Regions from separate parts of the Streptomyces sp. NPDC090022 genome, predicted to be linked through region 3. Evidence: riboswitches for the same ligand, from Rfam matches in the RefSeq annotation. Region 3 holds a riboswitch; each other region holds the start of a gene.
The links. A riboswitch is a leader RNA that binds a small molecule or an ion and turns the genes downstream of it on or off. The one in region 3 is predicted to bind cyclic di-AMP.
Positions count from the first base shown of each region.

Region 1: another riboswitch for cyclic di-AMP. It lies ahead of ACIPXB_RS29290 (peptidoglycan DD-metalloendopeptidase family protein); the one in region 3 lies ahead of ACIPXB_RS18835 (M23 family metallopeptidase).
Region 2: another riboswitch for cyclic di-AMP. It lies ahead of ACIPXB_RS20810 (transglycosylase family protein); the one in region 3 lies ahead of ACIPXB_RS18835 (M23 family metallopeptidase).

Region 1 is NZ_JBIVFN010000022.1:91,041-94,305, reverse strand. It holds gene ACIPXB_RS29300 (aspartate aminotransferase family protein) at 1-61, shown strand, start outside; gene ACIPXB_RS29295 (tyrosine-protein phosphatase) at 139-945, opposite strand; cyclic di-AMP (ydaO/yuaA leader) riboswitch at 1,225-1,424, shown strand; gene ACIPXB_RS29290 (peptidoglycan DD-metalloendopeptidase family protein) at 1,427-2,401, shown strand; gene ACIPXB_RS29285 (SGNH/GDSL hydrolase family protein) at 2,596-3,265, shown strand, end outside.
Region 2 is NZ_JBIVFN010000011.1:95,728-98,992, forward strand. It holds gene eno (phosphopyruvate hydratase) at 1-693, opposite strand, end outside; gene ACIPXB_RS20810 (transglycosylase family protein) at 979-1,701, opposite strand; cyclic di-AMP (ydaO/yuaA leader) riboswitch at 1,705-1,877, opposite strand; gene ACIPXB_RS20815 (transglycosylase family protein) at 2,153-3,196, opposite strand.
Region 3 is NZ_JBIVFN010000009.1:133,414-136,678, forward strand. It holds gene ACIPXB_RS18830 (GntR family transcriptional regulator) at 1-542, opposite strand, end outside; gene ACIPXB_RS18835 (M23 family metallopeptidase) at 777-1,580, opposite strand; cyclic di-AMP (ydaO/yuaA leader) riboswitch at 1,594-1,752, opposite strand; gene ACIPXB_RS18840 (M16 family metallopeptidase) at 1,972-3,265, opposite strand, start outside.

The sequences.
Region 1 (3,265 bases), on a different contig from region 3:
GGGCTCGCTGATGTGGGACTTCGGCCGGACGCTGGTGAAGCAGGCCGCCGCACAGCGGTGACGGCGCCGCCTCCCGCGCGGGCGTGAGCGCCGCCTCCCGCGCGGGCGTGGGTGCTCCCTCCCGCGCGGGCGTGAGCGTCAGACGAGGAGCTTCTCACGCAGCCGGGCGAGGGTCTCGGGGGCGAGCCCGAGGCCCTCGCCCAGGTAGGCCGGCACGCCGCCCCAGGTCTCCTCGATGGCGTCGAAGGCCTCGGTCAGGTACTCGGCGCGGGCGTCGAAGAGCGGGGCCAGCAGTTCCATCACCTCGGGCGAGCGCGCCTCGGGCGCCTCGCTGCCACGGCGTACCCGGTAGCGGCGGTGCGGGGCGTTCGACTCCAGGTAGTCCGCCACGATCGCCTCGCGCTCGACGCCCACCGCGAGGAGGGTGACGGCGACCGAGAGCCCGGCCCGGTCCTTGCCGGCCGCGCAGTGCATGAGGGCGGGCACGCTGTCCTCGGCGAGGGCGTGCAGGACGCGGCTGTGCTCGGCGGTGCGCCGGGTGATGATCTCGCGGTACGAGCGCGTCATCCGGTCGGCCGCCCGGCCCTCGCCGAGCAGATCGCGCAGCTGGCCGAGGTCGCCGTCGCGCACCATCTTCCAGAACTCCTTGCCGTCCGCCGGGTCGGAGAGGGGAATGTTCACATTCCGTACACCCGGAAGTTCCACATCGGGTCCCTCGAGGGCGTGGTCGGCCGCATTGCGGAAATCGAAGACGGTGTGGAGGCCGAGCGACGCGAGGAATTCTGCGTCGGTTTCGGTGGCATGGGCGAGATGTCCGCTTCGGAACAGTCGTCCCGTACGGACCTGCCGCCCGTCGGTGGTCGGCAGCCCGCCCACGTCACGGAAGTTGCGTATGCCGGTCAGCTCCGGCTCCGTGGGCCGGGTCCGAGGTATCTGCTGGGTCATGAGTGCCCCCTCCGTATCGTCGCGGTTGTCCGAATTGCGCTGCTTGGCCCCAACGTGCCCGGGGGAGAAGGGAGATCGCCTCCCGCCCCCGTGAGCAGGATCATACGGTGACCGTGAGTGCCTGATCGCGGAGGCCGAATTCCCTGCGGTGGCTGGCTGTTGAAGCGACGGAATGGACGGAGGGTGACCGGAATTCCGGCGGACTCTCATCAACGGGAATCCATGGGGGAATTCGTGGCTTGTTTCGCGCGGCATGGCTGGATTACGTTCACGACCGATCCGGATGGACCGCCGAATCCTGCCACCATCCGGACACCGCACCCGACTATTCATGTACGTGGCAGGAGCGGGGGAACCAGGTAGGCCCGCCGGATCGGATCTTGATATCCGAATGGCTCGGGGTGAAGCCGTAGTGATACGGCCGGACAGCTCCAGTCCGAACCCGACAGCTCACCTCGCAGGCGCCGGAGAGGAAAACGCCATGCCCGGAAAAGGCAAGCACCGACGCCCCAAGTCCCGCTCCCTGACCCGCGGTTTCGTCGCCGCCGGCACGGGCGGTGCGGCCCTCGCGCTGCCGCTGATGGGCGCCACCGGCGCGAACGCGGCCGGGGCTCCCGCCGCCGCCCCGCAGGCCCCGGTCACGGCCCAGCTCCCGGCGCAGGTGCCGGCCGCCCTCCAGGCCGCCCCCTCGCACGCGGCGCCCCGGCCGGCCCCCAGCACCTACACCGTCGTCCAGGGCGACTGCCTCTCGCGCATCGCCGAGGACCGCGGCCTCTCCGGCGGCTGGCAGGAGCTGTACGCCGACAACCGTGACGCCGTCGGCACCGACCCGTCGCTGATCCACCCGGGCCTGGAGCTCACCCTCGGGGACCGGGGCGCGGCCCCCGTCGAGTCGGCCCCCGTCGAGTCGGCCCCGGTCGAGTCGACGCCCGTCGAGTCCGCCCCGGAGTCGGCCCCGGCCCGGCCCGCCCCGGTCGCGCCCGCCCCCGAGCGCGGTTCCGCCGACCGGACCCCGGCCCAGGGCTCCGGCACCGCCGCCGCCCCGGGCAAGGCCGGCTTCGTCGCCCCGGTCGGCGGCGGCGTCTCCACCGCCTACCGGGCCTCCGGGGCCATGTGGTCCAGCGGCTACCACACCGGTGTCGACTTCATCGCGCGCTCCGGCACCTCCGTCAAGGCGGTCAGCGCGGGCACCGTCGTGTCCGCCGGCTGGGGCGGCTCGTACGGCAACGAGGTCGTCGTCAAGCACGCCGACGGCCACTACTCGCAGTACGCCCACCTGTCGCAGCTGTCGGTCTCGGTCGGCCAGAGCGTCACCGCCGGCCAGCAGCTCGGCCTGTCCGGCTCGACCGGCAACTCCACCGGCCCGCACCTGCACTTCGAGATCCGCACCGGCCCGGGCTACGGCTCGGACGTCGACCCGCTCGCCTACCTCCGCTCCCACGGCGTGAGCATCTGACGGCAGCGGCGGCCGCCCAACGGGGGCGGCTCCGGGAAACGTGTGAGGCCAGGGCCCGAGGGGGGTCCTGGCCTCACGCCTTGTTATTCCTCCCTGACCGGGTGGTATAGATCACGGCCCGTCAACCCCTTCCTACGGTGGCGTAGGTCACGTCTCGAGGTGAAGGATGTGGTCCCGTGGCAGCGACGACAACGATGAACAACTCGACACGACGGACCATCGGCAGCATCGACACCATCGGCTCGTACGCGGCGATCGGAGACAGCTTCACCGAGGGTGTGGGGGACCCGGGACCCGGGGGAATCTACGTCGGCTGGGCCGACCGGCTCGCCGTACTCCTGGCCGACCGGCGTGACGAGCACGACTTCCGGTACGCGAACCTCGCCGTACGCGGACGCCTGCTCGACCAGATCGTGGCCGAGCAGGTGCCGCGGGCCAAGGAGCTCGCGCCGGACCTCGTCACCTTCTGCGCCGGCGGGAACGACATCATCCGGCCCGGCAGCGACCCCGACGACGTGGCGGAGCGGTTCGAGGCGGCCGTGGCCGACCTCACCCGAGCCGTCGGCCAGGTCATGATCACCACCGGATTCGACACCCGCGGGGTGCCGGTCCTCAAGCACCTGCGGGGCAAGGTCGCGACGTACTCCGCGCACGTGCGGGCCATCGCCGACCGCTACGACTGCCCGGTGCTCGACCTCTGGTCGCTGAAGTCCGTACAGGACCGGCGGGCCTGGGACGACGACCGGCTGCACCTCTCCCCGGAGGGGCACACCCGGGTGGCGCTGCGCGCGGCCCAGGTGCTCGGGATCGACGTACCGGCCGACCCGGACCAGCCGTGGCCGCCGCAGCAGCCGCGCGGATCGG
Region 2 (3,265 bases), on a different contig from region 3:
GGCCTGCTTGATGGCCTCGACGATGAGGTCGAGCGCGGCGCGGTTGGACTCCAGGTTCGGGGCGAAGCCGCCCTCGTCGCCCAGACCGGTGGACAGGCCCTTGGTGTGCAGGACCTTCTTGAGGGTGTGGTAGACCTCCGCACCCCAGCGCAGGGCCTCGGAGAAGGACTCCGCGCCGATCGGCGCGATCATGAACTCCTGGATGTCGACGTTGGAGTCGGCGTGCGACCCACCGTTGAGGATGTTCATCATCGGAACGGGCAGCAGGTGCGCGTTCGGGCCGCCGAGGTAGCGGAAGAGCGGGAGGTCCGAGGCCTCGGACGCGGCGTGCGCGACGGCCAGGGAGACGCCGAGGATGGCGTTGGCGCCGAGGGAGCCCTTGTTGTCGGTGGCGTCCAGGTCGAACATGGCCTGGTCGATCAGGCGCTGCTCGGTGGCGTCGTAGCCGACGAGCTCCGGGCCGATCTGCTCGATGACCGCGAGGACGGCCTTCTCGACGCCCTTGCCCATGTAGCGGTTCGGGTCGCCGTCGCGGAGCTCAATGGCCTCGAAGGCACCGGTGGAGGCGCCGGACGGAACGGCAGCACGGCCGGTGCTGCCGTCGTCGAGGCCCACCTCGACCTCGACCGTGGGGTTGCCTCGGGAGTCCAGGATTTCCCGGGCTACGACGACGTCGATGGACGGCACGAGCATCTCCTTCTGGGATGTGACGCTGGGTGTGCGGGGGCGGGGGCCGTGGGACGGCCCTGCCGCACTAGAGCCTAACCGGATCCGGGCAGTCGGCCTGCCGACCGCCCGCCCCCTGGGACGAAAAAGGGTCCGAATACCCGTGTTCCGTCATATAAGACCCATGATCAACAGGCGTTCCGTCCGGAAAGACGCCGCCGCCCGGCGCGTGAGGGGAGACGCGCCGGGCGGCGGGGAGGTACGCGTGTGGCGAACGTTTCGCGGTCAGGACCGCGAGTGTTGCGCCGTGGTTCAGCCGATCTTCAGCTTCTGGCCGGGGAAGATCAGGTCCGCGTCCTTGACGATGTCCTTGTTCAGCTCGAACAGCTGCTGCCAGCCGCCCTTGACGCCGTGGGCCTCGGCGATGGTGCTGAGGGTGTCGCCGGCCTTGACCTCGTAGGAGCCGTTGCCGGTCAGCGGGGCCGGGGCGGGCTTGGAGACCGGCGCCGGGGTGGCCGCGCGCTCGGAGCGGGTGACGGGGGCCTCGGAGCGCGGGGTCTCCTTCTTCGGCGCCGCGGCCTTCGTCTCCGTCTTCTTGGTCTCGGTCTTCTTGGTCTCGGTCTTCGGCTTGGCCGGCGTCTGGGTGCCGCCGCCGTTGTAGGCCGCGTTGGTCAGGCCCTTGCCGCAGTGCGGCCAGGCGCCCTTGCCCTGGCCCTTGAGGACCTTCTCGGCGATGGCTATCTGCTGCGCCTTGGTGGCCTGGTTGGCCTGCGGGGCGTACGCCTTGCCGCCGAAGCCGGCCCAGGTGGAGGCGGAGAACTGCAGACCGCCGTAGTAGCCGTTGCCGGTGTTGATGGACCAGTTGCCGCCGGACTCGCACGCGGCGACGGCGTCCCACTGCGAGGCGGTGGCGGCGTTCGCGGTGCCCGCGGCCATCAGCGGGGCGGCGATCGCGGCACCGGTGACACCGGCGAGCGTGACGATGCGGGTCGCCTTGGAGGCGCGGCGGTGCTTGCCCTTGCCGGAAAGCAGCATGGAACTTCTCCTCACCGACGCCTGCGAGGTGAGCTGTCGGGTTCGGGCGAGTGAGTTGCCCGGCCGCGCGACCTAGCGCGCGGCTTAACCCCTAGCCGTTCCCGTGACCATCTCTCAATGGCCGGTCCCGGCACCTACCTTGGGTCCCCCGCTCCTGCCTTCGGCGCTTGACGCGACGACTGTTCCCTCCGTCCGCCGGCAGGATTCGGCGATGCGGTCGAAGGGGCCCGCGGTGGCGAGCGATTCAGAAGGTAGACAGGTCTCCGCCCGATGTTCAACGAGCGCATTCGCCGGAAACCGCCCCTACTTGCACTCCTGAAAGGGATGTTTGCGCAGGTGAGGGGCGGGTTTGCGGCATTCCACAAACGAGACACGCCAGTTGACCGGAAGAGACGCATGTCTCACTTACACGAAACGGACATTGGGGCGTTTCCACCCGCCTGAAGTGCCCCTATTTCGGGGTTACGTCCAGATTCTGTCCGGGCTTGATCAGGTCCGCGTCCTTGCCGATGACCTGCTCATTGGCCTCGTAAAGGGCGTTCCAGCCGCCCTTGAGGCCGTTGGCGTCCGCGATGTCCGTCAGGTTGTCACCCGGCTTCACCGTGTACGTCGGTTCCGGGGCGGGTCCGGGGGCGGCCGGACTCTCGGCGGCCGGGGCGCCGCGGTGGCGTCCGGTGCCCTCGGCGGAGTCCGGCGTCGGGGTGTTGCCCGGCGCGGTCGTACCGCCCGCCGGAGCGGTGGGGTCGACCGGGGTGCCCGGGACGGTGGGGGCGGCCGGGACCGTCGGGGCGGCCGGGTCGGTGGAGGCGCCGGGGGTGCCCGGGGTCCCGGGGGTACCCGGCGTGGCGGGGGCGCCCGGGGTGGCGGGCGGCGTCACCGGAGGCAGCACCGAGGGCGTCGAGGTCACGTCCGGGGCGGGCATGACGGGCAGTCCGGGCATTCCGGGCGCCGTGGGCAGCAGCGGCTCGTTGATCGGCGGGGTGGTCGCCGGGACCGAGGGGCCGGCCGAGTGGCCGGGGATCTGCGGGGTGTCGCCGGATCCCTCGGAGGGGCGCAGCGGGGCCGGGTCGACCGGGCGGGGGGCGCCGGGCACGCCGGGGTCCACATCGGCGGCCGGGCCGTGCTGGACCAGGCCCGCCTTCTCCGCGCACACCGGCCACGCCTGGGGGCCCTGGGAGGCCAGCACCTGCTCGGCGATGGCTATCTGCTGGGAGCGGCTGGCGAGGTCGGGGCGCTCGGCGTAGGCCAGCCCGCCCGCGTTCTTCCACTGCTCCTGCGTGAACTGCAGGCCGCCGTACGCGTCGCTGCCGAAGTTGGCGCTCCACGTGCCGCCGCTCTCGCACTCGGCGACCTTGTCCCACGTGGTGGCCTCCGCGGCGGTCGCGTTGGTGGCCGCCAGCAGCGGCAGGGCGAGCGCGGAGCCCGCGACTCCGGCGGTGACGACGATTGCGGGAGCCTGACGGGGGCGCCGGTGACGGCCGTTCCCGGAACGCATGAGGGTGGACCTTTCGCGTGACGGCAAAACACACCCGGTGAGGGGTGACGTGGAACCTAGCGCTCCTCG
Region 3 (3,265 bases):
GCCACCGCGTCCACGATCGCACCGTGCTCCGCCCAGGACTCCGCGGGCCGCGCGGACGGCTCCACGGCGTACATCCAGGCGACCTTGTGGCGCAGCTGGGTCAGCAGGGCGATGAGCCCGGGGCTGCCGGAGGCCTGGACGAGCGTCTCGTGGAACCAGCCGCCCAGGGACCGCAGATCCTCCCCCTGGCCGCGCCTGGCCCGCTCCTGGCCGAGCCGGACCAGCCCGCGCAGCACCTTGAGGTGGGCCTCGGTGCGCCGCCGGGCGGCGCGGGAGGCCGCCAGCGGCTCCAGCAGCATCCGGACCTCCAGGAAGTCCGCCGCCTCCTGCTCGGTCGGCTCCGCGACACAGGCGCCGGCGTGCCGCCGGGTGGTGACGAAACCCTCGGACTGAAGGGTGCGCAGCGCCTCGCGGACCGGGACGCGGGAGACGCCGTACCGGCGGGCGAGCAGGTCCTCGGTGAGTCTGCCGCCGGGCTCGAATACACCGGAGACGATGTCGTCACGGATTGCGGTGCAGACCGCGTGCGCGGGAATACGCAATGCCGGACCTCCGCCCTGAGCCAACGTCATGACTGCGACTCTATGACAATGCGCCGCAGTTTCCGAGTGCGGAAGGAAAGTACGGCGCAATACGCGACGGAAATCGGAAAAGCGCGGCGGCGGGCCGGCCCCCGCGCCGGGGTGGCACGGCGCACGCGGCGCACGCAACGCGAAGACCCCGGCTCGGGGAGCCGGGGTCTTCGGGGAAACGATGGGCCGTGCGCGGCCGCAGGGTCAGACGCGGACGCCGTGCGAGCGCAGGTAGGCGACCGGGTCGATGTCCGAGCCGTAGCTGGCGCCGGTACGGGCCTCGAAGTGCAGGTGGGCGCCACTGGAGTTGCCCGTGTTGCCCGACAGGCCGATCTGCTGGCCCGGGGTGACCTGCTGGCCGGCCGAGACGCTCAGCGAGGACAGGTGGGCGTACTGGGTGTAGGTGCCGTCGTTGTGCTTGATGACGACGTTGTTGCCGTAGGCGCCGCCCCAGCCGGCCTCGACAATCACGCCCGCGCCGACCGCACGCACGGAGGTGCCGGAGGCCGCGTGGAAGTCGATGCCGGTGTGGCTGCCGGAGGACCACATGCCGCCGCCGGCCCCGTAGCTGGTGCTGACGTAGGAGTCGTCGAGCGGCGAGACGAAGGTGTTGAGGCGCTTGCGCTCCTCCTCGCGCTCCGCGCGCTCCTTGGCCTCGCGCTCGGCCTTCGCCTTGGCCTCGGCCAGGCGCTTGGCCTCGGCGGCCTTCTGCTTCGCGTCGGCCTCGGCCTGCGCCTTGGCGGCGGCGACCTCGGCGGCGTGCTGCTGGGAAGCGGCCTGGGTCTCGATGTCGCCCGCGAGCTCGTCCGCGACGACCACGTTGTTCAGGCCGGTGTCCTGCGGGACGGAGGAGTTGTTGTCCGCGGCGAAGGCCGGGGCGGCCAGCGTGCCGACGACACCCGTCGTGGCGAGGGCGGCGATCCCGGCGATGCCTGCGGTCTTGCGGCTCAGACGGCTGCCACCACGGTGCTTGCCGGTGGCACGGCTGGTGCTGCTGCCAAACGCCATGAAAAGGCTGATCCTTTCCTTCCTTCTCGCCTACCGGGTTAGCTGACGGGTTCGGAGCAGGAAGGTCTCCTACGGGCCCCCTCTGGCGAGGCGGTCCGATTCACCCCAGGGACTGATGTGGGTCCCCGGCTCCCCAGGCTCGCGCCTGACGGGGACTCGGCGATCGCTGCCCGGTGCCGCGGGTGCGGCGGACACAACTGACGGACAGCAAGCCCGACGCTAGGCGGATCATCAGCCGATCGCCAAACAGACGAGCGCTTTTGTTGCGTACGCCACACCGCATACGAGCAACCTCGCCACCAACCGGACATTGAGCACACAAGGGGCCCCGGCGGACAACCCGCCGGGGCCCCTTGGTGATACGGCGTCAGCCGCCGCGTCGGATGCCGCGTCAGTTGGTGACGACGGTGACCTCACCGATGCCGAGCGCGCGCACCGGCTCCTCGATCTGCGAGGCGTCCCCCACCAGGACCGTCACCAGCCGGTCCGCCGGGAAGGCGCTGACCACCGCGGAGGTCGCCTCCACGGTGCCGGTCTCGGCCAGCCGGGCGTACAACTGCGCCTGGTAGTCGTCGGGGAGCTGCTGCTCGACCTGGTCGGCGAGGGTGGCGGCGACCGAGGCGGCCGTCTCGAACTTCAGCGGGGCCACGCCCACCAGGTTCTGCACCGCCACGTCCCGCTCGGCGTCGGTCAGGCCGCCCTCCGCGAGGGTGCGCAGCACCTTCCACAGGTCGTCCAGCGCCGGGCCGGTGTTGGGGGTGTCCACGGAGCCGCTGATGGCCAGCATGGACGCGCCCGTGGCGCCGCCGGGCGAGGACGGCGCGGTGGAGCGCAGCACCTGGCCGAAGGAGCGCACGCCGTAGGTGTAGCCCTTCTCCTCGCGCAGCACCTTGTCCAGGCGCGAGGTGAGCGTGCCGCCCAGGCAGTACGTGCCGAGCAGCTGGGCCGCCCAGACGCGGTCGTGCCGGTCCGGCCCGATCCGGCCGATCAGCAGCTGCGTCTGGACCGCGCCGGGGCGGTCCACGATGACCACGCGGCCGGTGTCGTCGGCGGAGATCTGCGGGACCGGGCGGGCGGCGGCGGTGCCGCCGGTCCAGCCGCCCAGGGTGTCGGCGAGGACGGCGTCCAGGTCGGTGCCGGCGTAGTCGCCCACGATGACGGCGGTGGTCGTGGCGGGGCGGACGTGGGCCTCGTAGAAGGCGCGGACGGCCGCGGCGTCGATCCGGGCGACGGTCTCCTCGGTGCCCTGGCGCGGGCGGGACATCCGCAGGGCGGCCGGGAAGAGCTCCTTGGAGAGCTGCTTGGCGGCGCGGCGCTGCGGGTTGGCCAGCTCGTGCGGGATCTCGTCGAGGCGGTTGCGCACCAGGCGGTCCACCTCGCTGTCGGCGAAGGCGGGCGCGCGCAGCGCCTCGGCGAGCAGGCCGAGCGCCTTGGGCAGCCGGGAGGCCGGGACCTCCAGGGAGACCCGGACGCCCGGGTGGTCGGCGTGCGCGTCGAGGGTGGCGCCGCAGCGCTCCAGCTCGGCGGCGAACTCCTCGGCGGAGTGCTTGTCGGTGCCCTCGGACAGCGCGCGGGCCATGATCGTGGCCACGCCGTCCAGGCCCTCGGGCTCGGCGTCCAGCGGGGCGTCGAGGATGATCTCGACGGCCACCACCTGCTGGCCGGGCCGGTGGCAGCGCAGCACG